2 regions of the Alteromonas sp. ABH4_457 genome follow, and region 1 is predicted to be linked to the other one. Evidence: predicted binding sites of a transcription regulator. Region 1 holds the regulator's gene; the other holds the start of a gene.
What was found. The regulator NrdR, encoded in region 1, represses ribonucleotide reductase genes. The targets are predictions, from matches to a motif close to AAACACNANATNTNGTGTTT.
Positions count from the first base shown of each region.

Region 2: a site for NrdR is predicted at 7,388-7,407, ahead of nrdA (class 1a ribonucleoside-diphosphate reductase subunit alpha). Genes of this name have one in related genera too.

Region 1 is NZ_JBSWXN010000001.1:712,024-727,931, forward strand. It holds gene lpxD (UDP-3-O-(3-hydroxymyristoyl)glucosamine N-acyltransferase) at 1-730, shown strand, start outside; gene glyA (serine hydroxymethyltransferase) at 924-2,180, shown strand; gene nrdR (transcriptional regulator NrdR) at 2,283-2,732, shown strand; gene ribD (bifunctional diaminohydroxyphosphoribosylaminopyrimidine deaminase/5-amino-6-(5-phosphoribosylamino)uracil reductase RibD) at 2,741-3,862, shown strand; gene ACXAGR_RS03055 (riboflavin synthase) at 3,884-4,549, shown strand; gene ribBA (bifunctional 3,4-dihydroxy-2-butanone-4-phosphate synthase/GTP cyclohydrolase II) at 4,568-5,668, shown strand; gene ribH (6,7-dimethyl-8-ribityllumazine synthase) at 5,754-6,227, shown strand; gene nusB (transcription antitermination factor NusB) at 6,239-6,658, shown strand; gene thiL (thiamine-phosphate kinase) at 6,720-7,685, shown strand; gene ACXAGR_RS03080 (phosphatidylglycerophosphatase A family protein) at 7,685-8,176, shown strand; gene dxs (1-deoxy-D-xylulose-5-phosphate synthase) at 8,256-10,121, opposite strand; gene ACXAGR_RS03090 (farnesyl diphosphate synthase) at 10,154-11,047, opposite strand; gene xseB (exodeoxyribonuclease VII small subunit) at 11,099-11,344, opposite strand; gene pomA (flagellar motor protein PomA) at 11,581-12,342, shown strand; gene ACXAGR_RS03105 (flagellar motor protein MotB) at 12,349-13,275, shown strand; gene ACXAGR_RS03110 (class I SAM-dependent methyltransferase) at 13,307-14,566, opposite strand; gene ACXAGR_RS03115 (DUF1365 domain-containing protein) at 14,566-15,327, opposite strand; gene ACXAGR_RS03120 (NAD(P)/FAD-dependent oxidoreductase) at 15,324-15,908, opposite strand, start outside.
Region 2 is NZ_JBSWXN010000006.1:396,302-412,209, reverse strand. It holds gene rpsA (30S ribosomal protein S1) at 1-94, opposite strand, end outside; gene cmk ((d)CMP kinase) at 224-898, opposite strand; gene aroA (3-phosphoshikimate 1-carboxyvinyltransferase) at 1,037-2,317, opposite strand; gene serC (3-phosphoserine/phosphohydroxythreonine transaminase) at 2,322-3,407, opposite strand; gene gyrA (DNA topoisomerase (ATP-hydrolyzing) subunit A) at 3,498-6,191, opposite strand; gene ubiG (bifunctional 2-polyprenyl-6-hydroxyphenol methylase/3-demethylubiquinol 3-O-methyltransferase UbiG) at 6,482-7,189, shown strand; gene nrdA (class 1a ribonucleoside-diphosphate reductase subunit alpha) at 7,612-9,939, shown strand; gene nrdB (class Ia ribonucleoside-diphosphate reductase subunit beta) at 10,011-11,141, shown strand; gene yfaE (class I ribonucleotide reductase maintenance protein YfaE) at 11,160-11,432, shown strand; gene ACXAGR_RS17140 (hypothetical protein) at 11,468-11,803, opposite strand; gene efpL (elongation factor P-like protein EfpL) at 11,945-12,520, opposite strand; gene ACXAGR_RS17130 (zinc-ribbon domain containing protein) at 12,697-13,167, opposite strand; gene ACXAGR_RS17125 (DMT family transporter) at 13,266-14,105, opposite strand; gene purC (phosphoribosylaminoimidazolesuccinocarboxamide synthase) at 14,243-14,959, opposite strand; gene bamC (outer membrane protein assembly factor BamC) at 14,975-15,908, opposite strand, start outside.

The sequences.
Region 1 (15,908 bases):
GGAGGTGGCATCCGGTATCGCTGAAACAGCGGTTGTGGCTTCTTCTGCTACGCTGGGAACCAATGTGTCGCTGGGTCACAATGTCATTGTTGAAGATAATGTCATGCTGGGTGATAACGTCAGAATCGGCGCAAATACCGTGATTGGAAAAGGCACGAAAATTGGTGAGGGTTCGACCATTTATCCCAACGTCACCGTGTATCACGATATTGTGATTGGTAAGCGGGTGACTATTCACAGCCAGACCGTTATTGGAGCGGCAGGTTTTGGATACGCAAACGACAAAGGAACATGGCTGCCCATTCCGCAAACCGGCAGTGTACAGATTGGCGATGATTCACAAATTGGTGCTTCAAGCAGCATCGACCGTGGCGCAATGGAAGATACCATCATCGGTAAGAATGTGATTATCGATAACCAGGTACAGGTAGGACATAACTGTATCATTGGTGATCACTCCTGTATTTGCGGCGCTACAGGCATTGCTGGCAGTTGTCATATCGGCAAATACGTCATACTTGGCGGAGGCTGTGGTGTGAATGGACATATCAGCATTTGCGACAATGTGCAGGTAACCGGTTATACCATGATTGTGCAGGATATTACCGAGTCCGGCGTTTATTCATCCGGTCAGCCGGCCATGAAAAACCGCGACTGGCGTAAAGTGACTGTACGGACCCGTCAGATCGATGATCTCTTTAACCGTGTGAAAGCGCTGGAAAAAGGTTAAATCTTTCTGAATTGTAATTAAACGTTATATATGGCCGCAGGCCGCGGCGTATAAGCGGTAGGGCAGTGTTAAGAAATGCTGCCGCTGCGGATATAAACGAAACGGGCATAAAGCAGTATACATGCGGCTTAAAATGACTAAAATATGCCCCTCATTTTTTAGCTGTCCATAAAACGCAGAGTAAGGAGCCTTCATGTTACCTCGCGATATGACTATTGCGGATTACGATCCGGAACTGGCAGATGCCATGGCCAAAGAAGCTGAGCGTCAGGAGCATCACATTGAGCTCATCGCATCAGAAAACTATTGCAGTCCACGTGTCATGGAGGCGCAAGGCTCTCAGTTAACGAATAAGTACGCAGAAGGTTATCCCGGTAAGCGTTACTATGGTGGTTGTGAGCATGTAGACGTGGTAGAGCAACTGGCGATTGACCGTGCTAAGCAACTGTTTGGTGCTGAGTACGCCAACGTTCAGCCCCATGCAGGCTCTCAGGCCAACGCTGCTGCGTTTATGGCTCTAATTAATGCCGGTGATACTGTTCTGGGGATGAGTCTGTCTGAAGGCGGTCACTTAACTCACGGTTCTCACGTAAATTTCTCAGGTAAAACCTACAACGCGGTACAATATGGTCTGAATGAAGAAACCGGCGAAATCGATTACGAGCAGGTTGAAGCACTGGCCTTAGAGCACAAGCCTAAGATGATTATCGGTGGTTTCTCTGCTTATTCAAAAGTGGTTGACTGGGCCCGTTTCCGTGAAATCGCAGATAAAGTAGGTGCGTACCTGCTGGTCGACATGGCACACGTTGCCGGTCTGATTGCTGCCGGTGTCTATCCGAGCCCGCTGCCTCATGCACACGTAGTGACTACCACGACTCACAAAACCCTTGCGGGTCCACGGAGTGGTCTGATCCTGTCTGCCTGTGGCGACGAAGACATCTACAAGAAGCTGAACAGCTCTGTATTCCCGGGCAACCAGGGGGGTCCTCTGTGTCACGTTATTGCAGCTAAAGCGGTAGCGTTCAAAGAAGCCCTTCAGCCTGAATTTAAAGAATATCAGCAGCAAGTTGTGAAAAACGCAAAAGCCATGGTTGAAGTGGTGTTGGAGCGTGGTTACGACGTAGTGTCAGGCGGTACTGAAAACCACCTGTTCCTGCTGGATCTGATTAAGAAAGATATCACAGGTAAAGACGCTGATGCCGCGCTTGGCCGTGCAAACATCACTGTAAACAAAAACTCTGTACCAAAAGATCCACGTTCACCGTTCGTGACCAGTGGTCTGCGTATCGGTAGTCCGGCGATTACCCGTCGTGGCTTCAAAGAAGAGCAGGCGAAACAGGTTGCGACCTGGATCTGCGACATTCTGGACAACATGGGTGATGAAAGTGTTGTTGAGCGTGTTAAAGGTGAAGTTGTTGAACTGTGTAAAGCGTTCCCGGTTTACGGGTAAGCCGCTTTATCAGTATGAAATTCCCCGCTCTTAGTCAGTAAGAGTTGATGCCGTCAGAGCAGCCTGTGCTGCCTGGCGGCTTTGTTGTTAAAAGGACCTGCTATGTTTTGCCCGTTTTGTTCGGCACAGGAAACCAAAGTTATCGATTCCCGTCTGGTGGCAGAAGGGCATCAGGTACGTCGCCGTCGCGAATGTGTTATCTGTCACGAGCGCTTTACTACCTTTGAAAGTGCTGAATTAGTGATGCCGAGAGTCATTAAACGGGATGGTTCGAGAGAGCCGTTCAATGAAGATAAGCTACGCGCCGGTTTGCAGCGGGCACTGGAAAAGCGCCCTGTAAGCACGGAGAAAGTGGAAGAAGTGATTTTGTCGCTGAAGTCTGCATTGCGTGCTACCGGTGAACGGGAAGTCTCCAGTGAATTCCTTGGTAATCTGATTATGGATGCACTGAAGGTGCTGGACAAAGTCGCTTATGTACGGTTTGCGTCAGTGTACCGCTCATTTGAAGATATTCGTGAGTTTGGTGAGGAAATTGCCCGTTTAGGAGACTGATAACCGCCATGAAAACCACGTCAGCTGTTTCCATTTCTCAGGACTACGCCTGGATGGCGAAAGCCATCAGACTGGCTACGCAGGGTCAGTTCACCACATCTCCGAATCCCCGTGTCGGTTGTATTATTCTTGACAGTAACGGCGACTTAGCCGGACAGGGTTACCATATTCAGGCCGGCACTCCCCACGCGGAAGTACATGCTCTTCGTGAAGCGGGCGATAAGGCCCGTGGCGGTACGGCTTATGTCACACTTGAGCCCTGCAGTCATTTCGGACGAACGCCTCCCTGTGCCGATGCTTTAGTGGAGGCTGGTGTCAGCAGAGTGGTTATCGCCATGACTGATCCGAACCCTCAGGTGAGCGGCCGTGGCATAAAAAAACTTCAGGATGCCGGCATTGATGTGGTGTCTGATATTCTGGCGGCCGAATCGGCAGCATTGAACCCCGGTTTTATCAAACGCATGGTATCAGGCAAACCGCGGGTAACGGTAAAACTGGGTATCAGTCTTGATGGCAAAATCGCGTTGTCTAACGGCGTCAGTCAATGGATCACCAGTCCCGAATCCCGTCGCGATGTGCAATTACACCGTGCTGCAAGTTGTGCCATTCTAACCGGCAGTGGCACTGCACTGGCCGACAATCCGTCTTTGCTGGTCAGGGAAAATGAAGCCAATTTTTCTGATTATCCTGTTTCGCCGGTAAGGCAGCCGCTCAGGGTCGTGATAGACAGCCACAACCGGTTACCGGACGATCTGCAATTATTCACAGACGGACACAAAACCCTGCGGGTAACCGGTCAGCCAGTTGCGCCGCAAACCAGTGTCCCTGCACTAGCCGTCTCCATGCGTGGCAATTACATAGACCTGTCTCAGCTCATGGAGAAGCTGGGGGAGCGGCAAATTAATGATGTGTGGGTGGAAGCCGGCCCGGGTCTTGCCGGTGCATTGTTTACTGCCGGTGAAGTTGACCGGCTTGTGGTGTATCAGGCGTCCAAACTGTTAGGTGACAAAGCACAAAGCATGCTCACGCTGGATGAATTTGTGTCGCTGGATGAAACGCCGGTACTGTCACTGACTGACGTACGGCAAACCGGCCCTGATATCCGCTTGTCATACGATATAATTAAGTAACGCTTTTGTAGAGGGTATACGATGTTTACCGGAATTATTCAGGCCCTGGGGACGATTCAGTCTCTTGATCACCGGGGCGAAGACATCAAGCTGACTGTGTCGTCGGAAAAGCTGGATATGTCTGATGTGGCCCTTGGCGACAGTATTGCCACAAACGGCGTCTGTCTCACAGTAACCGACTTCGGTACAGATTATTATTGTGCTGACGTGTCAGCCGAAACCATCCGTTACACCGGTTTTGCCAATTATAAGCCCGGCAGTACCGTGAATCTGGAAAAAGCCATGCGCCCCACAGATCGTTTTGGTGGTCATATTGTATCCGGCCATGTGGATGGCGTTGGTGAAGTCAAAAAGATTGTTAAACACAGTACTTACATTGAAATCTGGATTTCTGCCCCCACTGAGTTAGCAAAGTATATTGCCCATAAAGGCAGTATCACGGTGGACGGCGTCAGCCTGACTGTGAATGAGGTGGATGGCAATGAGTTTATGTTGTGGATCATCCCTCACACCCTGCAGGAAACGGTTATCGGCACGTATAAAGCCGGCAGTCGGGTCAATCTGGAAGTAGACGTGGTTGCCCGCTATCTGGAACGCCTGATGATGGGTGATAAGGCAGCAGAAAAGACCACCAAAAAAGACATTAGTATGGCCTTCCTGGCCGAAAATGGTTTTCTTAGAAAATAACCCTACATAAGTGAAATTATGGCACTCAACACCACAGCTGAAATAATTGAAGATATCCGTCAGGGTAAAATGGTTATCCTGATGGACGATGAAGATCGCGAGAATGAAGGCGATATCATCATGGCCGCTGAGCATGTGACGCCGGAAGCGATTAACTTTATGGTTACTCATGCCCGCGGACTGGTATGCCTGCCCATGACGCAGGAGCGCTGTGAACGTTTGAATTTACCGCTGATGGTAGATAAAAACGGCGCACAATTTCATACCGCCTTTACCGTTTCCATTGAAGCAGCCCGTGGCGTAACCACCGGTATTTCTGCTGCAGACCGCGCGACCACGATTCTGGCCGCGGTAGGTAAAGATGCTAAAGCAACTGACATTGTGCAGCCGGGCCACATTTTTCCGTTAATTGCTAAAGAAGGCGGTGTGCTGAATCGTGCAGGTCATACCGAAGCAAGCGTCGATCTTGCCCGCCTTGGTGGCTGTGAGCCAGCTGCTGTTATTGTCGAGATCCTCAATGAAGACGGCACCATGGCCCGTCGTCCTGAGCTCGAAAAATTCGCTGAAAAATACGATATAAAAATCGGCACAATTGCGGATCTGATTGAATATCGCAATCTGAACGAAACCACAATAGAGAAAGTTGCCCAGTGCAGCCTGCCTACGGAATATGGTGAGTTCGAACTGCATACCTTTAAAGATGTTATCGATAATCAGATTCACTTTGCGCTGAAGAAAGGTGACATTGACCCGGAAACACCTACACTTGTGCGTGTTCACTTGCATAATACGCTTAGTGATTTACTGGGTTCTACCCGCGCGATAAACCGTACCATGACTTTACCTGATGCCATGAAGCGCATTGCAGACGAGGGTGGTGTGCTGGTGGTGCTGGGTAAAGAAGAAGACCTGGAAGGGCAGGTCAGACAATTTGCTGCAGAAGACCGTGGTGAAAAGCCGGAAGGAAAAACCTGGACCGGTTCATCACGTACCGTAGGTGTTGGCAGCCAGATTCTGGCGACCATGGGCGTTAAAAAAATGCGTTTGCTCAGCAAGCCGGTCAAATACCATGCGCTGTCCGGCTTCGGACTGGATGTGGTGGAATACATTCATAATTAGTTCCCGTGTAATTCGTGAACATTCGATTTAGTTTGCGCGCAGTTATGCTATACTGCGCGCCGTTTTTTCATAGGGGTGGAATACCATGCAGGTAATTGAAGGTAATATTCGCGCGACAGGCAAGAAATTCGCGATTGTTGTGTCACGTTTCAACAGTTTTGTTGTAGAAAGCTTGCTTGAAGGTGCGCTGGATACGTTAGAGCGTCACGGTGAAGTCAGCGACAATGACATCACCCTGGTTCGCGTACCGGGTGCATATGAATTACCTGTAGCAGCGAAAAAACTGGCAGAAAAAGGCCAGTTCGATGCGATTATCGCTTTAGGTGCGGTGATCCGCGGTGGTACGCCTCACTTTGATTTTGTTGCCGGTGAGTGTAACAAAGGTCTGGCCCAAGTATCACTGGAGTATGGTATTCCGGTCTCTTTCGGTGTTATCACCACAGATTCTATCGAACAGGCTATTGAGCGTTCCGGTACCAAAGCGGGGAACAAAGGTGCAGAAGCTGCACTGGGTGCCCTTGAGATGGTGAACGTTGTTTCAGCGCTTAACGATCTTTAACCGGGGGTTACGTGAAAGTATCCGCACGTCATAAAGCCAGAGAACTTGCCCTTCAGGGTGTTTATTCATGGCAAATGAGCAAGAACGATATCGCCCAGGTGGAGTTATCACTTGCGACCAGTAACGATATGCAGAAAGTCGACATGGTGTATTTCCAAGCCATGTTGCGCGGTGTTGCGGAAAATGCAGAAGCATTAGACGTAAAAATTAAGCCATACCTTGGCCGTTTACCGGAAGAACTGGATCCTATCGAAAAAGCGATTCTGCGTATTGCTACCTATGAATTAACTGAGCGCATGGACGTGCCTTATCGTGTAATTATTAACGAAGCCATTGAACTTGCTAAATCTTTTGGTGCCGAAGAAAGCCATAAGTTTATCAATGGTGCGTTAGATAAAGCGGTGAAGACGTTACGTCAGCACGAGCGTTAACAGCGATCTATTTACGTACCTGTACGTAATGACACGACGACACTGAATTAACCGGTAAAACGTGAAAGAATTTGATCTTATTGGCCGTTACTTTGCAAATGGCGGCCATCAACGAAAAGACGTAATCGTCGGCATCGGTGATGACTGTGCCGTTACGTCTGTTCCTGCAAATCAGCAGCTCGCCATTACCACTGATACACTGGTGTCCGGCGTGCATTTCCTTAAAGATGCGCCTGCCAGATCCGTTGCCTATAAAGCAGTTGCTGTTAATCTCAGTGATCTCGCCGCAATGGGTGCAGAGCCAGCCTGGATTTCTCTTTCCCTGTCTATGTCTCATGTGGACGAGGCCTGGATGGAAGAATTTGCCAGTGGCCTGTATGAGCTCACCAGATACTATTCTGTGCAGCTCATTGGCGGTGACACGGTACGCGGTCCTCTGGCGATGACTATCACTGCGCAGGGTTTTATTCCCCCCGAAGCAGCGTTGAAGCGCAGCACGGCGAGACCCGGCGACTGGATATATGTGACCGGCACTACCGGTGATGCCGGCGCTGGTCTGGATATTCTCAAAGGGTCACGTGAAGCCAAAGAGGAAGACAGGGAGTTTCTGGTTAAACGTCATTTGTATCCCACTCCGCGAGTAGCTGTCGGAGCGGCGCTGCGACGCATTGCCTCTTCCTGTATAGATGTGTCAGACGGCCTGCTGGCTGATTTAAATCACATTCTGAAAGCATCAAATTGCGGTGCAACTGTACACGTAGACCGCTTACCCGTGTCTTCGGCCTTGTTCAATTGTGTGGGTGCACAGGATGCCTACCGTTATGCGCTGACTGCCGGTGATGATTATGAACTGGTGTTCACTGTAAACGAAGAGCAGCGTGGCAATCTGGAAACGTCTCTGGCCAGCACAGGTGTAAAGGCTACCTGTATCGGTCAGGTAACCGGCCAGGCAGGCAAAACAGACTTAAAATTGTATGACGAGCCGTATCAACTGAAAGACGTTGCGGGCTACGAGCACGATTTTTAATGCAACCTGAGTACCGTGCAAGAGTATCAATGAAAAATCCGGTGCATTTTTGTGCACTGGGCTTTGGCTCCGGTCTGATCCCGTTGATGCCGGGGACGTTTGGTTCTCTGGCAGCGATTCCCTTAATTCTGCTCCTTGCGCCGGCTGGTAACTTTATTTTTATCACGGCGACGATATTGAGCTGCATTGCCGGCGTTTACTTTTGCGGTAAAACTGCCACAGATATGGGCGTTCATGATCACGGCTCCATCGTCTGGGATGAAGTGGCCGGTATGCTTCTCACTTTTCTATTTGTTCCGCTGAGTATGTCTACGCTTATTGCCGGTTTCGTGTTGTTTCGCATTTTTGACATTTTGAAGCCCTGGCCTATCGGACCGGTTGATAAAACGGTTCACGGGGGACCTGGCATCATGCTGGATGATATTCTTGCGGGGATTATGGCTTGTGTGTGCCTGCATGCTCTTATATGGCTGGTTCCCGCCATAGGTTAACTTCACGGGCTTATCGAAAAAAAAGCCGTTCTGTGTGAAGCAGAACGGCTTTTTCGTTTATCTATTACAGTATCCTTTCTCAGTCGCCAAAATACGACTTTACCTGACGGATAATACCGGCGGTGTCGAGACCATGTTCAGCATACATTTCCTGCTGGGTACCCTGCAAAATGAAGCTGTCAGGGAGACCAAGATGGAGTGTGTGCATTCTTTGCTTCGCAGATTGCAGATATTCTGTTACTGCAGAACCGGCACCGCCCATGATACAGCCATCTTCCAGGGTCACGATGCCTTCGTGCTCCTTGCAGATTTCATCAATAACCGCAGTATCCAGAGGTTTAACAAACCGCATATCGACCACTGTGGCATTGAGAGATTCAGAGGCTTCCTCTGCATAAGGTAGCAACGTACCGAAATTCAAAATAGCAAGCTTGTTACCTTTACGAAGCGTACGTGACTGGCCTAACGGGATTTCAGTCATGCTTTGTTGCGGCGTGATGCCTTTGCCGGCACCACGGGGGTAACGCACTGCAGCCGGCTTCTGCGCCTTATGACCGGTATAAAGCATCTGACGGCATTCATCTTCATCAGCAGGGGTCATAATGATCATGTTAGGTATACAGCGTAAAAACGCAATATCAAATACGCCCTGGTGAGTGGGACCGTCTGCACCAACCACACCGGCGCGGTCGATGGCAAACAGCACAGGTAAGTCTTGCAGCGCCACGTCATGGATCAACTGATCGTAAGCCCTTTGCAAGAAGGTAGAGTAAATGGCAACAACGGCGTTATACCCTTCTTTGGCAAGGCCGGCACCGAAGGTCACAGCGTGCTGTTCTGCTATGGCCACATCAAAATATTGTTCAGGGAACTGCTGGGAAAACTTCACCATGCCAGAGCCTTCACGCATGGCAGGGGTAATGGCCATGAGTTTGGGATCCTGAGCCGCCATATCGCACAACCACTGACCGAAAATGGCCGAAAACGTGGGAGCTGAAGGTGCAGATTTAGGCAGGGCGTTATCTTCCGGATTAAATTTTGGTACAGCGTGAAATTTAATCGGATCCTGTTCCGCTACCGGGTAACCTTTCCCTTTTCGTGTAACTACGTGCAGGATGTGCGGGCCTGAGAACTGACGCATGTTGCGCAGGGTATCGACCATGCCATTAACATCATGGCCGTCGATGGGGCCAATGTAATTAAACCCGAGCTCTTCAAAAATAGTGCCCGGCACTACCATGCCTTTGATGTGCTCTTCTGCACGGCTGGCAAACTCTTTAATCGGTGGAACGTTACTCAGCAGCTTTTTACCGCCATCGCGGATTTTATTGAAAAAGTTACCGGTAAGCAGGCGCGCCAGGTGACTGTTCAGTGCACCGACGTTTTCTGAGATAGACATTTCATTGTCGTTAAGTACCACCACCAGGTCTTTATTAATGTCCCCGGCATGGTTCAACGCTTCAAACGCCATACCCGCTGTCATTGCACCGTCGCCGATGACGGCAACCACTTTGCGGTCTTTGCCTTCTTTTTCTGCTGCTACAGCCATACCCAGCGCGGCGCTGATGGATGTGGACGAGTGACCGACAGCAAAGGTGTCGTACTCACTTTCCGGAGGCCACGGGAACGGGTGCAGACCATTTTTTTGTCGGATCGTCGACATGCGGCCGGCACGGCCGGTCAAAATTTTATGCGGGTAAGCCTGATGGCCTACATCCCATAATAAACGGTCGAATGGGGTGTTATACACGTAGTGTAAAGCCACGGTCAGTTCTACTGTGCCAAGGCCGGAAGCAAAATGGCCACTGGTCTGACTAACTGAAGCCAGTAAAAACTGTCGCAACTCATCAGCCAGTTCACGTAGTTTTTCCTGTGGCAGCTTTCTGAGTTCATCCGGCGTCAGTGCCTGTGCCAGAACAGGATAGTGCGTTAATTCTAAACTCATTGTTATCGTTTCATTATGTTGTTTAGCATAAATCAGTATGTCCGTTTTACCATCAGGTCCGTAAACTCAGACAGCAATCCGGTATTGTAGGGCAAACTGTCTAAAGCTTGAAGGGCACTGGCATGAAGACGGTTTAATTCAGCCTTCGCCTGTGCCATTCCCAGTAATGCCGGAAACGTATTTTTGCCAAGTTCAATATCGGAACCCTGCGGTTTACCGGTGACTTCGGCATCACCTTCCACATCCAGAATGTCATCCTGAATTTGAAAGGCCAGCCCCATGTCTCTCGCGTAACCTGTCAGTGCTTCGCGGTGTTCCGGTTTAAGATCATTGCAAAGTACCGTAATCATTTCCGCACAGGCCTGCAGCAATGCGCCGGTTTTAAGGCGATGCAGGCGGGTAAGGGACGCAATGTCTATCGTGGAACCGGTAGCTGCAAGGTCTATCGCCTGACCACCGCACATGCCGGCGTAACCTGAGGCTCTGGCAAGAATGCTGACCAGTTTTGCGCGCTGACCATTGGCAAAGTCGCTCATGGGTGCATCAGCAAGAATACTGAACGCCAGGGTTTGCAAGGCATCTCCGGCAAGGATAGCCGTCGCCTCATCAAACTGAATGTGACAGGTGGGCTTTCCGCGTCGAAGATCGTCATCGTCCATTGCCGGCAGGTCGTCATGGGCCAGAGAATAGGCATGAATGCATTCTATCGCCATGCTCACTGCGGCCTGATCCTGACCGGGAATATCCAGTGTATTACCGATGATATGTACCAGTAACGGACGCATACGCTTGCCACCGGCAAGGAGCGCATATTCCATGGCTGCGCGAAGTTGTGGTGCGTGATCAGGAAGTGCGGCAACGAGGCGCAGCAAGCTTTCGTCAGTGTCGTGCTTAATCTTCTGACGTAAGCTGTCAATATTTGTCATGAATTACCTGTATAACAAGGTGGAGCGGAGCGGTCTCTCCGCCAGATTTTATCAGTCTTCAGAAGGGGTGAAATCAACCAGCGTTTGTTCACCTTGCTCAGCGAGCAATATTTTGACTTTCTGTTCTGCCTGCGCGAGAGCCTGTTGACTCAGACGGGATAATTTTACGCCACGTTCGAATTTTTCTAAAGCTTCATTCAGCGGCAATTCTCCCGATTCCATTTCCGTCACGATGGCTTCAAGTTCAGCCAGTGATGCTTCAAAAGAGGGCGCAGATGGCGTTTTTTCTGTGGTCACGTCGGATACCCGGTGCAGTTTTAATGATAATCGCGCACATTAACCGGGCAGGCACGCGGGGTCAATTGGTTTGTCCTGTTCCTGTGTGGTCAGACGGCGGGTATCTCTCTGGTTTTATTGGTGATACCTAATAATCAGCATTCATCTGGTAATCTTGTATTTTGATTATAGAATTCATAATACCGGCCGATAGAGATAATGGCATCGCGATAAGAGAGTTTTTTGAGGAGCAATAAGTGGATTTAGCAACCGTCATAGGCATGTTAGGTGGTATCGGCTTTATTGTCATGGCCATGATCCTGGGTGGGGATTTGGGCATGTTCGTCGATGTTGCCTCAGTGCTCATTGTATTCTGTGGTTCTATCTTCGTAGTAATGTCTCAGTTTACGCTGGGCCAGTTTTTCGGTGCCGGTAAAGTGGCCGGCAAAGCGTTCATGTTCAAAATCGATCCGCCGGAAGTGCTGATTGAAAAAATCGTTGAAATGGCTGATGCGGCCCGTAAGGGCGGGTTTCTCGCACTGGAAGAAGCCGAAATCGATAATGCCTTTATGCAAAAGGGCGTAGATATGCTGGTAGATGGCCACGACATTGAAGTGGTCAGAGAAACGCTGAAAAAAGATATTCAGATGACCACCGAGCGCCATGAGTTCGGTGGTTCAATTTTTAAAGGTCTGGCCGATGTTGCGCCGGCGATGGGGATGATCGGTACACTGGTTGGTCTGGTTGCCATGTTATCAAATATGGATGATCCTAAATCAATCGGTCCTGCCATGGCGGTAGCACTTTTAACAACACTTTACGGCGCCTTCCTGGCAAACGTTATCTGTTTGCCGATTGCAGCTAAACTGGACAACCGTAAAGAGGAAGAGAAACTGAATCAGTCTCTGGTCCTGGACGGTATCGTTGGTATTGCTGACGGTCAGAACCCGAAAGTCATTGAGGGAATTTTGAAAAACTACATCGCTGCCGGCAAACGTGGCGGCGGGGACGAGGAGTAATCTGCTATGTCAGATGAATGCCCTAAATGTCCCCCTCCCGGCCTGCCGGCGTGGATGGGGACGTTCGCTGACCTGATGTCACTGTTGATGTGCTTCTTCGTTCTGCTGCTGTCTTTCTCGGAAATGGATGTACTGAAATTTAAGCAGATCGCCGGCTCCATGAAGTTTGCCTTCGGCGTGCAGAATAAAATTGAAGTTAAAGACATTCCCAAAGGAACCAGTGTTATCGCGATGGAGTTTCGCCCGGGCCGTCCGGATCCGACGCCTATTGAAACCATTCAGCAGCAAACCATCGATATGACACAGCCAACGCTGGAGTTTCAGGCAGGGGATGAGGACTCATCCGGTGGCCGGCAAACACAGCGCGGGTCCCAGCGTGGTGGTCAGGCTCAGCAAACTGCATCAGACTCCGCGGCTTCATCGTCACAAAGCTCTGATAAAGAGCAGGACAACGAAATGATGAAGAAGGTGGCTGAACAACTGCAAAAAGAAGTGGCGGACGGCTCTATTGAAATGGAGTCTTTGGGTCAGCAACTGACTATCCGGATCAGAGAAAACGGTTCATTTTCCGCAGGTTCAGCATTTTTGCAGCCTCAGTTTAAGCCCGTGTTGAGAAAAATCGGCACCTTACTGGCAGAAATGCCCGGTGAAATAGAAATTTCAGGACACAGTGACGGCCAGCATATTGCCAATGAGCTGTACCGCTCTAACTGGGATTTGTCTGCACAACGCGCTGTGGCCGTGGCGGAAGAGATCCGCAAAGCGCCGGGATTTGATGAGTCACGCATGTCCGTGACCGGTCTGGCTGACACTAAACCTCTGGTTGAAAACGCAGCCACTGCTGACGACCGTGCCCGCAACCGCCGGGTAGAAATTAACATCAATCAGGGCAAACCGTTATTGTCTGAACCTATTTCGGTACTGGAAGAATAGCAGGGCGGGAGAAGGGCGCAGCGCTTAGGCGCTACGCTCCCCGTTGTATTGTGTCTCTGAAGTGAGGTTTTGACAGGACCAGCTGAACTGTCGAGATTGTCCGTTCCAGAAATCCGCCTTCGCAATATTTAAGATAGTAAGTCCACATGCGCATGAAGCGCTCGTCATAACCATCCTGCATCAACGGCTCTTTGGCATTGATGAAAGCCTTGTACCAGTCATCCAGCGTCCTGGCATAATCCAGCCCGATATCCTGTAAATCTCTTACAGATAAATCACTGAAACGTTTGAGGTAGTCGTTGATAACCAGCTGTGAGGGCAGAAACCCGCCCGGGAAAATATATTTCTGAATAAAATCCACACTCTTGCTGTAACTGTCGTAACGACGGTCATCAATGACAATCGACTGCAATAGCATCAAACCATCGGCTTTCAGTAGTGAGGCACATTTATCAAAAAAGTTGCCCAGGTAACGTTTACCTACAGCTTCAATCATCTCGATGGACACCAGTTTGTCATACTGGCCTTCGAGTGTCCGGTAATCCTGTTTTAGCAGGGTGACTCTGTCACCCAGATTTTCTCTTGTTATCCAGGCCGCAGCATAAGCATGTTGCTCTTCAGAGATGGTTGTGGTGGTGACTTTGCAGCCATAGTGCTTTGCTGCATAAACAGCCAGACCGCCCCAGCCGGTGCCGATTTCCATCAGGTGATCCGATGGTTTCAGCTGTAATTTGTCACAGATTGTTTTTAGTTTGTGAGTCTGGGCATCGCTCAGCGAAGCGTTAGGATCCGGATAAATAGCCGAAGAATACATCATGGTCTTATCAAGGAACCGCGTATATAACTTGTTACCCAGGTCATAATGAGCTTCAATATTTTTCTTCGCCTGACTTTCAGTATTACGGCGTAAAAAATGCTGTACCTTCTGGAGAGGGAGCACCAGCAGACGGAATTTCTCTTCCCATTTGTCCAGTACGGGTAAGTTACGGGCGAACACTCTGATCACTGAGGTCAGGTCCGGGCTGGTCCATAATCCGTCAGTGTAAGTTTCTCCGGATGCCACACTGCCGCCAAACAGCAAATGTCGGTAAGCTTTTACGTTGAGTATGTTTACATCGGCCTTAAGCTCACTTTCCGGATCGCCAAATTGGGCTACGGTAGTGCCATGTTCTTTGATTGTCATGTGACCTTCGGGTAACAGTGACAACACTTTAAAAAATGCACTTCTGCAAGCGCGGTCAATACTGCTGGCTTCCTGCTGAAATATAAAAGTGGATTCGCCGTGTGACATTATCTCGGTTCCTGACTTTTAGGGTGATCGTAAATTGGCGCGCGCTTGATAAATAATTTCAGTGCCTGCCAATAGATACCGGCTACGGTTTTTATTGTCATACTGGGTATACGTCTCAGTGTAGAGCGCAGATTCTCATTATTAAGTGAAATTCTTGTCATGTTCACGCCGGCTACAAAATCCTTTTTCTCCGTGTGACAGGCCAGGGATAAGGAAAAGCGCTCACCCGGCGGCGTTATCTGCCATTTATAGGTCATCTCCAGCGGGTTGAACGGCGACACATGAAATGCTTTTTCCGTATCCTGTTGGCTGGCCATATCGACCAGATAATAATGTCTTTCATTCCAGGGTGTATTACTGACTTCAGCCATCATGTGAGTATAGATGCCTGAGGCAGGGTGCCGTAAAAAATAGAAATTTACCGGACTGAAGTACATGCCAAGGGTGCGCAACTGGCCGAGAAAGTAAACATCACCGTCGAGTTCAGCTCCCTTGTTCAGTAACGTCATTTTAGACTTTACCGCAGTTTCAAGGGGCACACTGGCGTCGCCACAATAATCGGGTCGATAGAAGCGGGTGAAATTTCTCCTGTGTACGGAAAACCACTTAAGTGATTCACCGAGACTGTCTGCTTCCGACAGTTTCAGCCAGAATAAAGCGATATCGTATTCAAACTTGTGTTCCACCGGCCTGAACCGCTGGTGGAACGTTTTGCCCAGGTAGATGCCGCTTTCCGTCTGAGAAACCACTTGCTGACTCACAAAGTTGCCCCGAAGCGTTCGCACACATCCAGAGCGCTTCTGACGCCATCTTCGTGAAATCCGTTGTACCAGTAAGCGCCGCAAAAATGCAGACCTTCTTTCCCGCAGATTTCGCCGCGCCGCTGCTGGGCTGCGACCATGGGCGCACTGTATTGAGGATGGGCGTAATCGTAGCGTCGCAGAATTTTTGCCGGATCAATGGCAGCAGTATTATTGAGCGTGACGCAAAAGGTCACCGGTGCGGTATCGAAACGCTGCAATATGTTCATATTATAGGTAACAGCCGCCGGGGCATGATTTTCTTCAGGTGTTTCTTTCAGTCGGTAGTTCCAGCTTGCCCATGCAAGCTTTCTGTCGGGTAGCTGGGTGGTATCCATGTGCAGCACGACTTCATTTTTAGCATAAGGAATCGCACTGAGAATGGCAGATTGTGAAGGCGTAGGCTCAGCCAGCATGGCCAGCGCCTGATCTGAGTGGCAGGCGAAGATGACCTCATCATATTGCTCAGGTTCCAGACCGCCTGCCGTTACCAGCCAGCCGTTACCGTTTTTTTCTACCCGTGAAACCGGTGTCGACAACTT
Region 2 (15,908 bases), on a different contig from region 1:
CGATAGAAACAACGGTACCTTTTACAATTGAACCAGGGCGTGTTTCCAGTTCTTGTAAGCTTTCTTCAAAAAGTTGTGCAAAATTTTCAGTCATAAGTTCAGTAAATTTTAAAAGTTGACATCCACATTACAGTCCGGCTAACGTGGGGTTGCTAACAAAAGTCGTCACGTCCTGTGTCGACATATCAAAATAATGGAACGAAAAAAAGAGGCTGCGCTTAAATCAGCGAACCTTCGATCTCACAACTTCCATCGCTTTTTCAAACACCTGCGTAATATCCAGGTGAGTAGAATCTATTACTACCGCATCTTCAGCCGGTACCAGAGGGGCAACTGCCCGCTGCGTATCACGTTCATCACGTGCTTTGATATCGGTTAAAAGGCGCGCAATATTAACATCCATGCCCTTCTCTTTCAACTGGGCATATCGCCGTTCAGCTCTGGCTTCAGCGCTGGCTGTTAAAAACAGTTTTACAACCGCATCAGGAAACACCACCGTGCCCATGTCACGGCCGTCAGCAACCAGGCCGGGCGCCTGCTGAAAGGCACGCTGGCGACGCAATAATGCTTCACGGACCCTGGGTAACGCGGCTACCTGTGATGCTACAGCGCCTACCTGTTCAGTGCGGATGTCATCAGTCACATCTTCGCCTTCCAGAATAATGCGGTTAGCTTCGCCGTTTGTTTCAAAGCTGACATCCAGACCGGTTGCCAGCGGCACAACAGAAGCTTCATCATCCACGGGTAAATCGTGGTGTAATGCTGCAACAGCCAGAACGCGGTATATTGCGCCACTATCCAGAAAATGCCATTGAAGTTCTTTTGCAAGTAAACTGCTCAGGGTTCCTTTACCAGCTCCACTTGGTCCGTCAACCGTGACGACGGGGATCAGTTGCATACCTGCTCCACTTGTTAAAAGGTTATTAAATCGCGCGCAATTATACGCACCTTGGCATGATAAGCAATGCTGCCTGTAAGAACAGGCAGCATTGTTTTAACTTAGAAAGCTGTCATTTTCCTGACAGTTAGCGACAAATTAGTGACAAATTGTCGCGAATCGGGTGAAGTAGTCTGGGAAGGTTTTGGCTGTACAGCGCGGATCGTTAATAGTGACCGGCGTATCGCTAAGTGCTACAAGAGAGAAGCACATTGCCACACGGTGATCATTATACGTATCGATTTCAGCATGCTTCAATGATTTCAAAGGTTGCACGGTAATGTAATCGTGTCCTTCGTCCACTTCGGCGCCCAATTTACGTAACTCAGTAGCCATTGCATGCAGGCGATCCGTTTCTTTAACCCGCCAGTTGTAGATATTACGGATAGACGTCGGCCCTTCAGCAAACAGCGCTGTGGTAGCAATAGTCATGGCTGCATCAGGAATATGATTCATATCCATATCCACACCTTTTAACGGTGCACCGGTGACAGTCACTGACTCATCCGCCCATTCAACTTTCGCTCCCATCGCTTCAAGTACATCAGCAAAACGTACGTCACCCTGGATACTTTTACGACCAATGCCGGTAACTTTCACCGTACCGCCTTTAATTGCAGCAGCAGCCAGGAAGTAAGAGGCCGATGATGCATCACCCTCAACCATGAAACGACCCGGAGAAGTGTAAGTTTGATTTCCCTTAACCTCGAAGCAGGTGTAGTCATTGTTAGTGACGACAATACCGAATTTGGCCATGGTATCCAGCGTAATATCGATATAGGGTTTAGAAACCAGCTCACCCTTAATTTTTATCAGCGTATCAGAAACGAATAACGGCGCAGCCATTAATATTGCGGTCAGGAACTGACTGGATACGCTTCCATCCACGCTAACTTCTTTTGCCGACAACGGTTTACCGGCAATTTTAAGCGGCGGATAACCGGTATTTTTAAGATATGTGACATCAGCACCGGCTTCCAGCAAGGCATCAACCAGATCGCCGATTGGACGCTCTTCCATACGTGGTTCGCCGGTCAGTGTAACCAGCACATCACTGGCAGCAAGGACAGCACACAACGGGCGCATTGCCGTTCCTGCATTGCCAAGAAATAATTCGGTTTCACCGGCAACGTTGAATTTTCCGCCAATACCGGTAACCGTACATTCAGTCTTATCTTCACTCAGTGTGTAAGTCACACCCAGCTTTTCCAGGGCGACCAGCATGTGGCGGATATCATCACTGTCCAGCAAATTAGTCAGTGTTGTCTCACCTTTTGCCAGCGCTGCAAGTAACAGAGCACGGTTAGATAAACTCTTAGACCCCGGTACGTTGACTTCTCCGTCTACACGGGAAATTGGTTGTAATGTTAACTGCTCCACTGACTCACCCGTTTTGCTTTTCAAATTGCTGCATAAATTCAACCAGTGCCACAACACCTTCAACCGGCATTGCGTTGTAGATACTGGCGCGCATCCCGCCCACAGAGCGGTGCCCTTTCAACGCTTTCAGTCCGGCAGCTTCAGCTTGTTCTAAAAATGCCTGATTCAAGCCGTCATCTGCCAGATGGAAAGGCACATTCATTTTAGAACGGTTGTCAGGATGCACCGGGTTTGAGTAGAAATCACTGTTATCGATAGCACTGTAAAGTAACGCTGCTTTCTCATCGTTGCGTTTTTGCATGGCACTCAGGCCACCATTGTTCTTCAACCATTTGAACACGAGACCCGCCAGATACCATGAGAAAGTGGGCGGTGTGTTATACATTGAATCGTGATTAGCCATCAATTCAAAATCGAAAATGGACGGGGTTTCTTTACGCGCTTTACCGATAAGGTCGTCGCGAACAATTAATACCGATAAACCGGAAGGACCGATATTTTTTTGTGCGCCGGCATAAATAATACCGTGTGCAGCCACATCCAGTGGTTGCGACAAAATACAAGAAGACATATCAGATACCAGCGGTACCTTACCTGCCTCAGGTAACCAGTCAAAAGCAATACCATCAACGGTTTCATTGGGGCAAAAATGCAGGTAAGCCGCATTCTGGTCAACATCGCCGGCATTGACTCTTGCGACTGATTTCAGTCCGTCAATCTCGATGGTTTCACCAATCACTTTGGCATTGTTGTATTTAGATGCCTCAGCAACGGCCCCTTTCGACCAGGAGCCGGTAACCATGTGCAAAGATGTGTCACCGGTTTGAGAGATGTTCAGCGGCACAGAGGCAAACTGTCCGCGGCCGCCACCATGGGCAAAAAGTACTTTGTAATTGTCCGGTACGGCCAGTAAGTCGCGCAGGTCCTGCTCTGCTGTAGCGGCAACTTCAATAAAATCTTTGCCTCGATGGCTGACTTCCATGACAGAACAGCCTGAATCACGCCAGTTCAGAAATTCCGCCTGTGCCTGCTGCATGACCTCTGCAGGTAACATTGCGGGTCCAGCACTGAAGTTAAATACATTACTCATAGATTATTTCAACACCTGTAAACACAACAAGCGGCAAAAGCCGCTTGTTGAATAAGAGTTAAAACGCGCTGCAGTTAACAGCGCGCCGGCTTATTCTTCTGTCGTTGGCTTATCGCTGTCTGAGACAGCGGCATCATTGTTAGCAGATGCTTCTTCAGCGGTGTTTTCCCCGCCTTCTTCCAGTTCAAGTTCTTCGTCGATCACTTCTTCGATACGTTGAAGACCTACTACTTTCTCATCATCAGCAGTTCTGATCAGACGTACACCCTGGGTGTTACGGCCAACCGTAGACACTTCACCGACACGGGTACGTACCAGTGTGCCCATGTTGCTGATAAGCATGATTTCGTCGGTTTCATCAACCTGTACAGCGCCGACAACTTTACCGTTACGTTCTGACACTTTGATAGACACCACGCCCTGAGTCGCACGACTCTTAGCCGGGTAATCTTCAAGGGGCGTACGTTTACCATAACCGTTTTCAGTTGCAGTAAGGATGGCGCCGTCACCGCGGGGAACAATCAGAGATACCACACGCTGACCTTCCTGCAGTTTAATACCGCGAACACCCGTTGCTGTTCTGCCCATAGGACGCAGAGCCTGCAACTCTTCACCGGTTTCCGGATCACGTTTTACTTCACCTGTTTCTGAGTCGCGCAGTTTTTCGTTAAAACGAACCACTTTACCTTCGTCAGAGAACAGCATGATGTCGTCATCACCGTGGGTGATTGATACGCCAATCAGTTCATCGCCTTCATTAAGGTTAACGGCAATAATACCACTGGAGCGCGGTCTGGAGTACAGACTCAAATCAGTCTTTTTCACCGTACCGTTGGCTGTCGCCATGAGTACAAACTTGCCTTCTTCAAATTCTTTGATAGGCAGAATGGCAGTGATCCGCTCGTCATTTTCCAGCGGCAGAATATTCACAATCGGTTTACCACGGGCGTTCCGGCTGGCAAATGGTAACTGATAAACCTTCAACCAGTACAGACGGCCACGGGTAGAGAAACACAGGATGTGGTCGTGGGTATTCGCAACCAGCAGACGCTCAATGAAATCTTCATCTTTCATCTTCGTCGCTGACTTACCTTTACCACCACGACGCTGTGCTTCATATTCAGTCAGTTTCTGATATTTCACATAGCCTTCACGGGACAGCGTCACAACAACGTCTTCCTGCTCAATCAAATCTTCAATATCAATGTCATGACTTGCAGCCGTGATCTCTGTGCGACGTTCATCACCAAACTCATCACGAACTTTTTCGAGCTCTTCGCGAATCACTTCCATCAGACGCTCAGGGCTACGCAGAATGTGCAGCAATTCAGCGATGATAGCGAGTAACTCTTTGTACTCATCAAGGATCTTTTCGTGCTCAAGACCAGTCAGTTTGTGAAGACGCAGATCAAGGATGGCCTGTGCCTGTTGTTCTGTCAGGTAGTACTTGCCGTCACGGATACCAAATTCCGGCGTCAGCCAGTCCGGACGGGCTGCATCATCACCGGCACGCTCAAGCATGTCAGCAACATCACCCAGGTTCCAGCCCTGCGCAACCAAAGCTTTCTTTGCTTCAGACGGACTCGGCGAAGCTTTGATAAGCTCAATTATAGGATCGATATTGGTCAGTGCGATGGCAAGACCTTCAAGGATATGGGCACGGTCCCGCGCTTTACGTAGTTCATATACCGTACGGCGGGTAACCACTTCACGACGGTGAAGGATAAACGCCTCTAGCATTTCCTTGAGATTAAATACTTTAGGCTGACCGTTATCCAGAGCCACCATATTAATACCGAATACTGTTTGTAACTGGGTATTGGCATACAGGTGGTTAAGCAGTACTTCCGCCGACTCGTTGCGTTTTACTTCAATAACAATGCGCATACCGTCTTTGTCAGACTCATCACGCAGGGCAGAAATACCTTCGATACGTTTTTCTTTTACCAGTTCAGCGATCTTTTCAATCAGGCGGGCTTTGTTTACCTGATAAGGGATCTCATTAACAATGATGGTTTCTTTACCATTACTGTCGGTTTCTATTTCTGCTTTGGCACGCAGATAGATTTTGCCACGACCGGTACGGTAAGCATCATCAATACCCTTACGACCACTGATCATCGCCGCAGTAGGGAAATCCGGACCCGGAATATGCTGCATCAGCTCTTCAATGGTAACGGCAGGATTCTCTATCATTGCGATACAGCCGTTGACCACTTCAGTGAGGTTGTGGGGCGGAATGTTTGTTGCCATACCAACGGCAATACCGGAGGAGCCGTTTACCAGCAGGTTTGGTACCTTCGTAGGTAAAACCTCAGGAATTTGCTCTGTACCGTCATAGTTAGGTACGAAATCTACGGTTTCTTTATCAAGATCCGCCAGTAACTCATGGGCAATTTTAGCCATACGTACTTCGGTATAACGCATTGCCGCGGCAGAGTCGCCGTCTACAGAACCGAAGTTCCCCTGCCCGTCTACCAGCATGTAGCGTAAAGAGAATGGCTGCGCCATACGTACGATGGTGTCGTACACCGCACTGTCACCATGAGGGTGATATTTACCGATAACATCACCCACCACACGGGCAGATTTCTTATACGGTTTATTGAAGTCGTTTTTGAGTTCGTTCATCGCGAAGAGTACGCGGCGGTGAACCGGCTTGAGGCCGTCCCTTACGTCAGGCAATGCTCGCCCGACAATAACGCTCATCGCATAATCAAGGTAGGAGTTTTTAAGCTCTTCCTCGATATTTATGGGGAGAATTTCTTTAGCGTTATCAGTCATAAACTGCTATGTCCCTTGATTCAAGTTCAAGCGTATCCAATGTCACGCACTTTTAAATGCAGCTAAGAACAGCGCTTTCTTATTATGGGTTTTACAAGTAATCATTGAGTGTATCACCGGATGACAGATTTATGTAGCGCTTAATACCCGCAAATGGGGCTGTTATTACCAACCGATTACTTTTCACGCAATTAATCCACTTTAATACACAAATCGTCCCTTTTACTGCTTTGATCATGTATCGTATTTATCAAAATCAATCTCCTCTATCTGATAATACGAGCACCAGTATGTCGAATGTCGATGAACAAGAAATTGCCAAATTCAGTGAACTGGCCTCCCGTTGGTGGGATACCGAAAGTGAATTCAAACCCCTGCACTTAATCAACCCGTTAAGACTTGATTTTGTGCAGCAGCACTGTGATGGTCTGTTTGAAAAGAAAGTGCTGGATATTGGTTGTGGCGGCGGCATTCTTGCAGAATCCATGGCTAAACTGGGTGCTGATGTTACCGGTATTGATTTGGCGTCTGCTTCTTTAGAGGTTGCTAAACTTCATGGTCTCGAATCCGGTGTAAAAGTCGATTATCAGTGTGTTTCTGCAGAAGACTTTGCAGAACAAAGACCCGGAGAGTTCGATGTGGTGACGTGTATGGAAATGCTCGAGCACGTTCCCGATCCGGCATCGATCATCGCTGCCTGCGCCAGGCTGGTTAAGCCCGGTGGTCATGTATTTCTGTCTACTTTAAACAGAAATGTGAAATCCTGGCTGATGGGCATCGTTGGTGCCGAATATATCCTCAAGCTGGTACCAAAAGGCACGCATCAGCATGCCCGTTTCATTAAGCCTTCAGAATTAATGGCAATGACCGATAAGGTTGATCTGTTTGCCAGAAACACCACAGGTCTGCATATGGATCCGCTAAGCCGCCAGTTCTACTTATCGGACAAAAACATCGATGTGAACTATATCGTCCATACGCAAAAAACCCTACAGTAAACACTATATATAGTATTTAAGAATAAATATTACGCTATATGTCGTATTTGTAACCAACCCGCTTTGAGCGATTAAAACTTTTTAACCGGCGATCAAAAAAAGTAAAAAATGGTTGCATCTGTCTGATTTGGCTTAATCATGCCGCTCATAGGTGAGTTACCACTAACCTTTTTCAGGCACCGTTTTGATCGCTGGATAAACCACCAGATATTGGGTTGCAAAACCACGCAAACCTCACTATCTTGTGTCTTGTCCGACGGGTGTTTTAGAACAATAAAGTAGTACAAAAACACGGGATCCCGCCAGGCAGTAAGGGATCTCTGCTGGATCAAGCTTTCAAGGCTTAGCAAATTCAATTTTATAAAGATGAAAAGGGTGCCAACCCCTTGCTTCATGCGCTAACAAACTAACGGCCAGTACAAATGAACAACAACTTGTATGTCACTAAACGCAATGGCGAAAAAGAAGTCATTGAGTTAGATAAGATCCATAAAGTGATCACGTGGGCAGCAGAAGGGTTAAATAACGTTTCTGTTTCTCAGGTAGAAATCAAAGCTCAGATCCAATTTTACGATGGTATCAAGACCGGCGAAATCCACGAGACATTGATCAAGTCTGCAGCCGATCTTATTTCAACAGATGCGCCTGATTATCAGTATCTTGCAGCCCGTCTGGCTATCTTCCACCTGCGTAAAAAAGCATATGGTCAGTTTGAGCCGCCTAAATTGTTTGATCATGTTAAAAAGATGGTTGAACAGGGTAAGTATGACGAGCACCTGTTGTCTGACTACACGCAAGCTGAATTTGAGGCGATGGATGATTTCATCGATCACTGGCGTGATATGACCTTCAGTTATGCTGCTGTTAAGCAGCTTGAAGGTAAGTATCTGGTACAAAACCGTGTTACCGGCGACATCTATGAAAGTGCCCAGTTCCTGTATGTTCTGGTAGCCGCCTGCCTGTTCGCTGACTACCCGAAAGAAACCCGTCTTGATTATGTCCGCCGTTTTTACGATGCAACATCGACATTCAAGATTTCTCTGCCAACACCAATTATGTCCGGTGTGCGCACCCCTACCCGTCAGTTCAGCTCATGCGTACTGATTGAAACCGGTGATAGTCTGGATTCTATCAACGCCACCGCCAGCGCCATCGTAAAATACGTGAGTCAGCGTGCCGGTATTGGTGTAAATGCTGGTCGCATTCGTGCACTGGGTAGTCCAATCCGTGGTGGTGAAGCTTTCCACACAGGTTGTATTCCTTTCTACAAGTACTTCCAGACTGCGGTAAAAAGCTGCTCTCAGGGCGGTGTTCGTGGTGGTGCAGCGACGTTGTTCTACCCGCTGTGGCACATGGAAGTTGAATCACTGTTGGTATTGAAAAATAACCGTGGTGTTGAAGAAAACCGCGTACGTCATCTCGACTACGGCGTGCAATTCAACAAGCTGATGTATCAGCGTATGATGAAAGACGGCTACATCACACTGTTCAGCCCGTCTGATGTACCCGGTCTGTACGATGCTTTTTTTGCTGATCAGAACAAGTTCGAAGAGCTGTATGTGAAATACGAACAGGATGACTCCATTCGTAAGAAGCAAATTAAAGCCATGGAACTGTTCAGTCTGTTTATGCAGGAACGTGCTTCAACCGGACGCATCTACCTGCAAAACGTTGACCACTGTAATACTCACAGCCCGTTTGACCCGGCTGTTGCCCCTGTCCGTCAGAGCAACTTGTGTCTTGAAATCGCGCTGCCGACCAAGCCGTTGGAGCACGTAAACGACGAAAACGGCGAAATCGCACTGTGTACGCTGTCAGCATTTAACTTAGGCGCGATTAAATCTCTGGATGAATTCGAAGAATTATCCGACCTTGCTGTGCGTGCACTGGACAGCCTGCTCGACTATCAGGATTACCCTGTTCCGGCGGCATACCATGCCACTATGAATCGTCGTACGCTGGGTATAGGTGTTATCAACTTCGCTTATTATCTTGCGAAGAACGGCGTGAAGTACTCTGACTTCAGCGCAAACCCGCTTATTCACCGTACGTTTGAAGCGATGCAGTATCATTTATTGAAAGCGTCTGTGAATCTGGCAAAAGAGAAAGGTGCGTGTCCTAAATTTAATGAGACTACCTACTCTAAAGGTATTCTGCCTATCGATACCTATAAAAAAGATTTGGACGCCATTTGTAATGAACCCTTACACATGGACTGGGAAGGCCTGCGCGCTGAAATGATGGAGCACGGACTACGTAATTCTACGCTGTCTGCGCTGATGCCGTCTGAAACGTCTTCGCAGATTTCCAATGCAACCAATGGTATCGAGCCGCCCCGTGGTCATATCAGCATTAAATCCAGTAAAGATGGTGTACTGAAGCAAGTTGTTCCTGAATATGAAAATCTGAAAGATGCCTATGAACTGCTGTGGGATATTCCGTCCAATGACGGTTACCTGCAACTGGTTGGTATTATGCAGAAATTCATTGACCAGACTATTTCTGCTAACACCAGTTACGATCCGGGCAAATATGAAAGCGGTAAGGTACCGATGAAGTTGCTGCTCAAAGATCTGCTGACCTCTTACAAGCTGGGTGTGAAAACACTGTATTATCATAACACCCGTGACGGCAACACCGACACCAGCTCAATGGAAGTCAAACAAGGCCAGGCGAAACCTCAGCCACAGGCGCAAACCGCTGTGATTGAAGAAGACGACGACTGTGCCGGCGGTGCATGTAAAATTTAACGATAAACCAGGGCTTGCCCTGGTTTCTTCCGTTTTTAACTGATAAATCTGTTCTGAGTACTATCGCAGTTATGAAATACACAACGTTTAATCAACAAAGCGTCAATCCTCTCGTCGAGCCAATGTTTTTCGGTAACCCTGTTAACGTAGCCCGTTACGATCAGCAGAAGCACAGCATTTTCGAAAAACTCATTGAAAAACAAATCAGTTTCTTCTGGCGACCGGAAGAAGTTGACGTTACGCGTGACCGTGTAGACTTCCAGAAACTCACAGAGCCTGAGCAGCATATTTTTATTTCTAACCTGAAATATCAAACCTTGCTGGATTCCGTTCAGGGCCGCAGTCCGAATATTGCATTCCTGCCCATCGTGTCATTACCGGAGCTGGAAACCTGGATTGAAACCTGGTCTTTCTTTGAGACGATTCACTCCCGTTCTTACACTCATATTCTTCGTAACCTGTTTTCCGATCCGAGTGCAATTTTTGAAGACATCGTGGTTAACGAGCAAATCAAGCGCCGTGCTGCTGATATTTCTAAATACTACGATGATCTGATTTTCCACACACAGTTGTGGCAGACACAAGGTGAAGGCGTTCATACCGTCGACGGCGAAGTGTACGAAGTGAACATGCGTGTTCTGAAGAAGAAAATGTACTTGTGCATGAATTCAGTTAATGCCCTGGAGGCGGTTCGCTTCTATGTGTCCTTTGCCTGCACCTTCGCGTTTGCTGAGCGTGAGCTGATGGAAGGTAATGCGAAAATTATCCGTCTGATTGCCCGTGATGAAAACCTGCACCTGTCCTCTACTCAGCACGTGCTGAACCTGTGGGCCAGAGGCAAGGACGATCCTGAGATGGCAGAAATCGCCGCAGAGTGCCATGAAGAGGCACGCCAGATCTTCATCAGCGCTGTTGAGCAGGAGAAGGAATGGGCTGATTACCTGTTCAAGAACGGCTCAATGATCGGTATGAATAAGGAAATTCTGTGTCAGTACGTGGAATACATCGCGAATCAGCGTATGACCGCTATTGGCTTTGACGCACCATACGAAGTGAAAAGTAATCCGTTGCCGTGGATGAACAACTACCTGAACTCAGATAATGTACAGGTTGCGCCTCAGGAATCAGAGATCAGTTCCTATCTGGTTGGTCAGATTGACTCTTCAGTCAGCGAAGATGACTTCGCCGATTTTGAATTGTAATTCCTACCTTCCCCGTTAATGGGAAAACCTGAATCCACACTTCGTATCGATATTGTCGATACGGGGTGTGTTGATGCCGTACCGGATAAAACACTGCTGGAATCTTTAGAATCCGCAGGTGTCGCTTGTCATTATCATTGCCGCGACGGATTCTGCGGAGCCTGCCGGACTAAATTGATAGAAGGGTCGGTGGAATATACCACAGACCCCCTCGCCTTTATTGACGACGATGAAATACTGCCCTGTTGCTGTAAGCCGGTAACAAACATCAAAATAGATGTTCCGCTTTAACTTACCTGACTTAACGCATTATCAGGAATGAATCTTTAGCAATCCTTATCTTCCAGTTCCATTTTATCTTTCATTTTTTCACAGCCGTCTTCAATAGCATTACCGGCATCGTCGGCCCACTCTTCAGCTTTATCTTTGGCACCTTCTGTCCAGTCTTCCGCCTTATCTGCTGCATCTTCAGCAAATTCCTCTGTCTTATCTGCCAGATCAGATGCTGCATTTTTTGCATCATCAAATGCACTGCTGGCGGCACTTTTTGCTTTAGTCATTGAGTCTTCAGCCTGTTCCTGTTTTTCTTCGCTACATGCGCCAAGCACGCAGGTAAACAGACCAATGCATAGTAATGATGAGAGTTGTTTTGTCATTTTCATATGTCTTTCCTTTTACGCAGTTGAGTGTGTACTGATGTTAATCCTGTGGGCAATCAATACCTGCAGGACTGGTTAAAAATAACACAATATTACAAGGTAACAACAGCCACCTGACTTTTATGGCTACTGAACCGTATGCTGTCAGTGCTTATCGGCACGGCTCTGAAACTTACGTTCTTCGGTGTTGATTTTGATCCACTCGCCGGTACTGATGTACTCCGGCACCTGAACAACCAGACCGGTAGACAGAGTAGCGGGTTTGGTACGGGACGTCGCAGAGGCTCCCTTAATGGAAGGGTCCGTTTCTACCACTTCCAGTTCAACACTCATGGGTAAATCAAGCGCTACCGGCACTTCGCTTACAACCAGAACCTGAATACCGTCAGTTTCTTCGTTAATGAACAAAGCTTCATCAGCAATACTGTCTTTATTCAGATGGTAAGGTGTGTAATCTTCTTTATCCATGAATACATATTCATCGCCGTCGATGTAAGAGAACATTGCTGGACGGCGCACTAAATCAGCCATTTCCAGCATGTCAGAATCCTTAAATGTTTCATCATATTTTGCACCGCTTACCACATCGTACATACGCATACGATAAATGCTGCCGCCTGCACGGCCCTGTGGTACAGAACGGTCAATATCTCTGACAATACATGTCTTACCGTCAAAAATGATGGTGTTATTCTTTTTAATTTCACTTGCCTTAGGCATGGCGGTTCCCTGTATTAGTAAATCAGACCAACGGGCCCGATCAGGAGTGGAAAGCCTCTATTTTCCGCGATTTCTCGTCGGTAAGAAAGCGTTTTAAATGTATGTTTTGCTGATTGAAACGGCGACGTCAGATTAAGGAAACGCTGTTTGGTTATAAGCACAGAATTTGTGCCACTTCACTTACCAACGCGGAGTAACTTTTCGTCTTTAATAATACCAAGCTGATACAGCGCCAGGGCAATGTCTTCAAGTTCCGCATCCTGCTCAGGAGTCCGGTCAGCAGTCTCTCTGAGAAGTTGATAATGCGCTTGCATGGATTTAGTTCTTTTGGACACTTGCCGGCACTCAAAACACTCGCGGCAATGTGAGTCCACATAAAACTTTAAATGTTCAAACCAGTATTGTTGTTCTCTTGCGAAGAAGATGAAAAGCCTGCTGCAGACCGTACAGGTTTCCTCTATATCTACGTAGATGCGACGCGGGCACATCCGGAAATTTTGTAACGACGTGTCCGCCTTAATCGCTGTTTGGGGAAAAAACTGAAGTGACGAATATCTCCAGTGAGCATTGGTAATCTCTTCAAGTGAGTGTTCTTCATCTGAAGCTAACGGGACATTTCCATATTTTGGATGATTAACATATTCCATTACCGATCCTTTGACTTTCTGTAGCAAAAACACACAAAGTTATTTCTCTATGCGAAGCGCATGTATAGAAACCTGTTTGTTAAACCTGCCGGTCAGCGCTATTTTCTTATTACCAGTATAATGCCACCAATGATTGCAGCACTGGCAATAATGACTCTGACGTTAAGGCTTTCAGATAGAAATACCCAGCCCATCAAGATGGCAATTACCGGTACACTGAGTTGTAAAGTGGCGGCATTAGTCGCCGCAATTTTAGGGAGTACGGCGTACCACAAGGCATAACCCAAACCCGATGCGATGGCACCGGACAATACGGCATAGATGATACCGTAGCGGATAGTTGTTTCTGAAAGTGCAAGTGGCTCATCAACAAAGATAAACAGCGCGACAATAAACGGCGTCGTACGGACAAAGTTTCCTGCCGTCATTAAAAGTGGCGATGCTACGCCTTTGCCTAACAGTGAATACACTCCCCAACTGATACCGGCAGTAATCATCAGCAATGCAGCGGGCAGCGGCGGGGCTGTAACGCCGGGCAGTACCAGATAAACTAAACCTGCAAAAGCTACTACAAAGCCGGCTGTCTGAATAAAACTGAACCGTTCCCCTCTTAAAAAGCCGATGCTGATCATTGAAATTTGTACAGCACCAAACAGCAAAAGAGCGCCGGTGCCCGTAGTTACGCTTTGATAGGCAAAAGAGAAACCTGCTGCATAGCAGAATAGTGCGACAGATCCTGCCCAGCTTCCCTGTTTTGCAGGATTATGCCCTTTCATTTGGATAAGCAAACTCAGCACCACAGTACCGATGAGTAACCTTACGAGTGTGAAAGAAGCCGGCCCGATATCAGTCTCTACCAGCGCCATCCGGCACAAAAGGGAATTAGCAGCAAAAGCCACCATGGCTAAGCAGGCGTACAACAACGTAGATACAGGCATGAATCGCTCCTTTTATTTTGTTCACCTTCCCACGACAAAGGAGCAATTACAATGGTACTTGAGATCCGGTTACTCCGGTCCGGTAAACACCGGACACAAAAAAAGCACCCGCAGGTGCTTTTCAAAAAGAGACGACTTTAGAGCTTTAGGCCCAAACGGTCAGCCACTTCAATGTATGTTTCTACTACAGAACCTAAGCCCTGACGGAAACGGTCTTTATCCATTTTCTTACGGGTTTCTTTGTCCCACAGGCGACAACCGTCAGGACTGAATTCATCACCCAGAATAATATTGCCATCACTGTCCAGGCCAAATTCCAGTTTATAATCCACCAGAATCATACCGCCTTTATCGAACAGATCTTTGAGTACATCGTTAACGGCAAAAGTCAGACGTTTCATCTCTGCAATTTGCGCTTCAGTTGCCCAGCCAAATGCAGTGATGTGATAGTCATTAACCATAGGATCATGCAGCGCATCATTTTTGAGGAAGAATTCAAAAATGGGAGAATCGTTAAGCATCAAACCTTCTTCAACGCCCAGACGACGAACCAGTGAACCTGCAGCAACGTTGCGAACGACGCACTCTACCGGAATCATATCCAACTTTTTCACCAGAGAATCGGTGTCTGACAGCAACGCCTCAACTTGTGTGGCAATGCCGGCTTCTTCCAGCTTTGTCATAATGAAATGATTGAACTTGTTATTCACTTCACCTTTACGGTCAAGCTGTTCAATTTTTTCACCGTCAAATGCAGACGTATCATTTCTGAACTCAAGGATGAGTTTTTCGCTGTCATCAGTGAGGTATACAGTTTTGGCTTTACCGCGGTAAAGTTCTTCGCGCTTTTCCATCATCAGTCTCAAAAATTAGATATCCAGATTGTCCTGAGTCATGACACGGGCAAATTGCTCGTACATGTCGGCAACCTGATTAGGTTCAAACGGCTGACTCTCATTATCCATGAAGGTCACACTCGTTCTGTTTTCGCCGGCCGGCACCACTTTCAAACGATAATCACCTTTTTCAAGAAGGGATTCTCCGTCAGAGAACAGGCTGCCCCACCAACCGTTATCCTCACCATTATAAGTGACAAATAACAGGCCTGTGGTTCTGTCTAAATCTTTTACGTCAAAACCAAGGTTGCGTAACACCAGCAGCATTCTTGGCCATACAATATCGTGTCTGGCGTCAACCACGTAGGCTGCATCACCGTTAGCGTCAAAACCCATTTCCAAATTAAGACCACTGCGGATTTCAGCAATACGTTTACTCTCGTCGAGTCTGATTTGGTATTCGTAATGAGTCAGTACTTCGTTCAGGATGCCGATTTCTTCTCTGCGTTCTTTCATCGCATCAATGGAATCCATGGTGATGGTTTCACCATCTGCACCATTAAATTTGAAATCCTGCAATTTAGCGCGTAACGCAGCAGTCCGGCCGTGAGGCTTTAGTTCCATGGTGAAAACAAAGCGACGTGAAACCTCTGACGTTTCATCCTCAGTCCAGTCGTACCAGGCTGACTCTTCGGTCGTCTTTTCAACGGCCCAGTCAGTAACAAGTCGGCCATTTTCTTTATCGAAGCTGTCTACACCGATGTGATTTTGCTCAAGAAAGCTCAGCACCGTGTCCCAGATAGCGGTATTCAGCGGCTTGCTGTCATCTACCTGATCGAACCAGACCGTTGCTTCCTGTTTGCCTTCTTCAACATGTGAACCCGCCACAAGGGGCAGGACAAGCGCCGGAGACTGAATCGTCAGTTTGCGGCCGGTAAGACGGGTGTCTGCATTCTGACTTAATTCC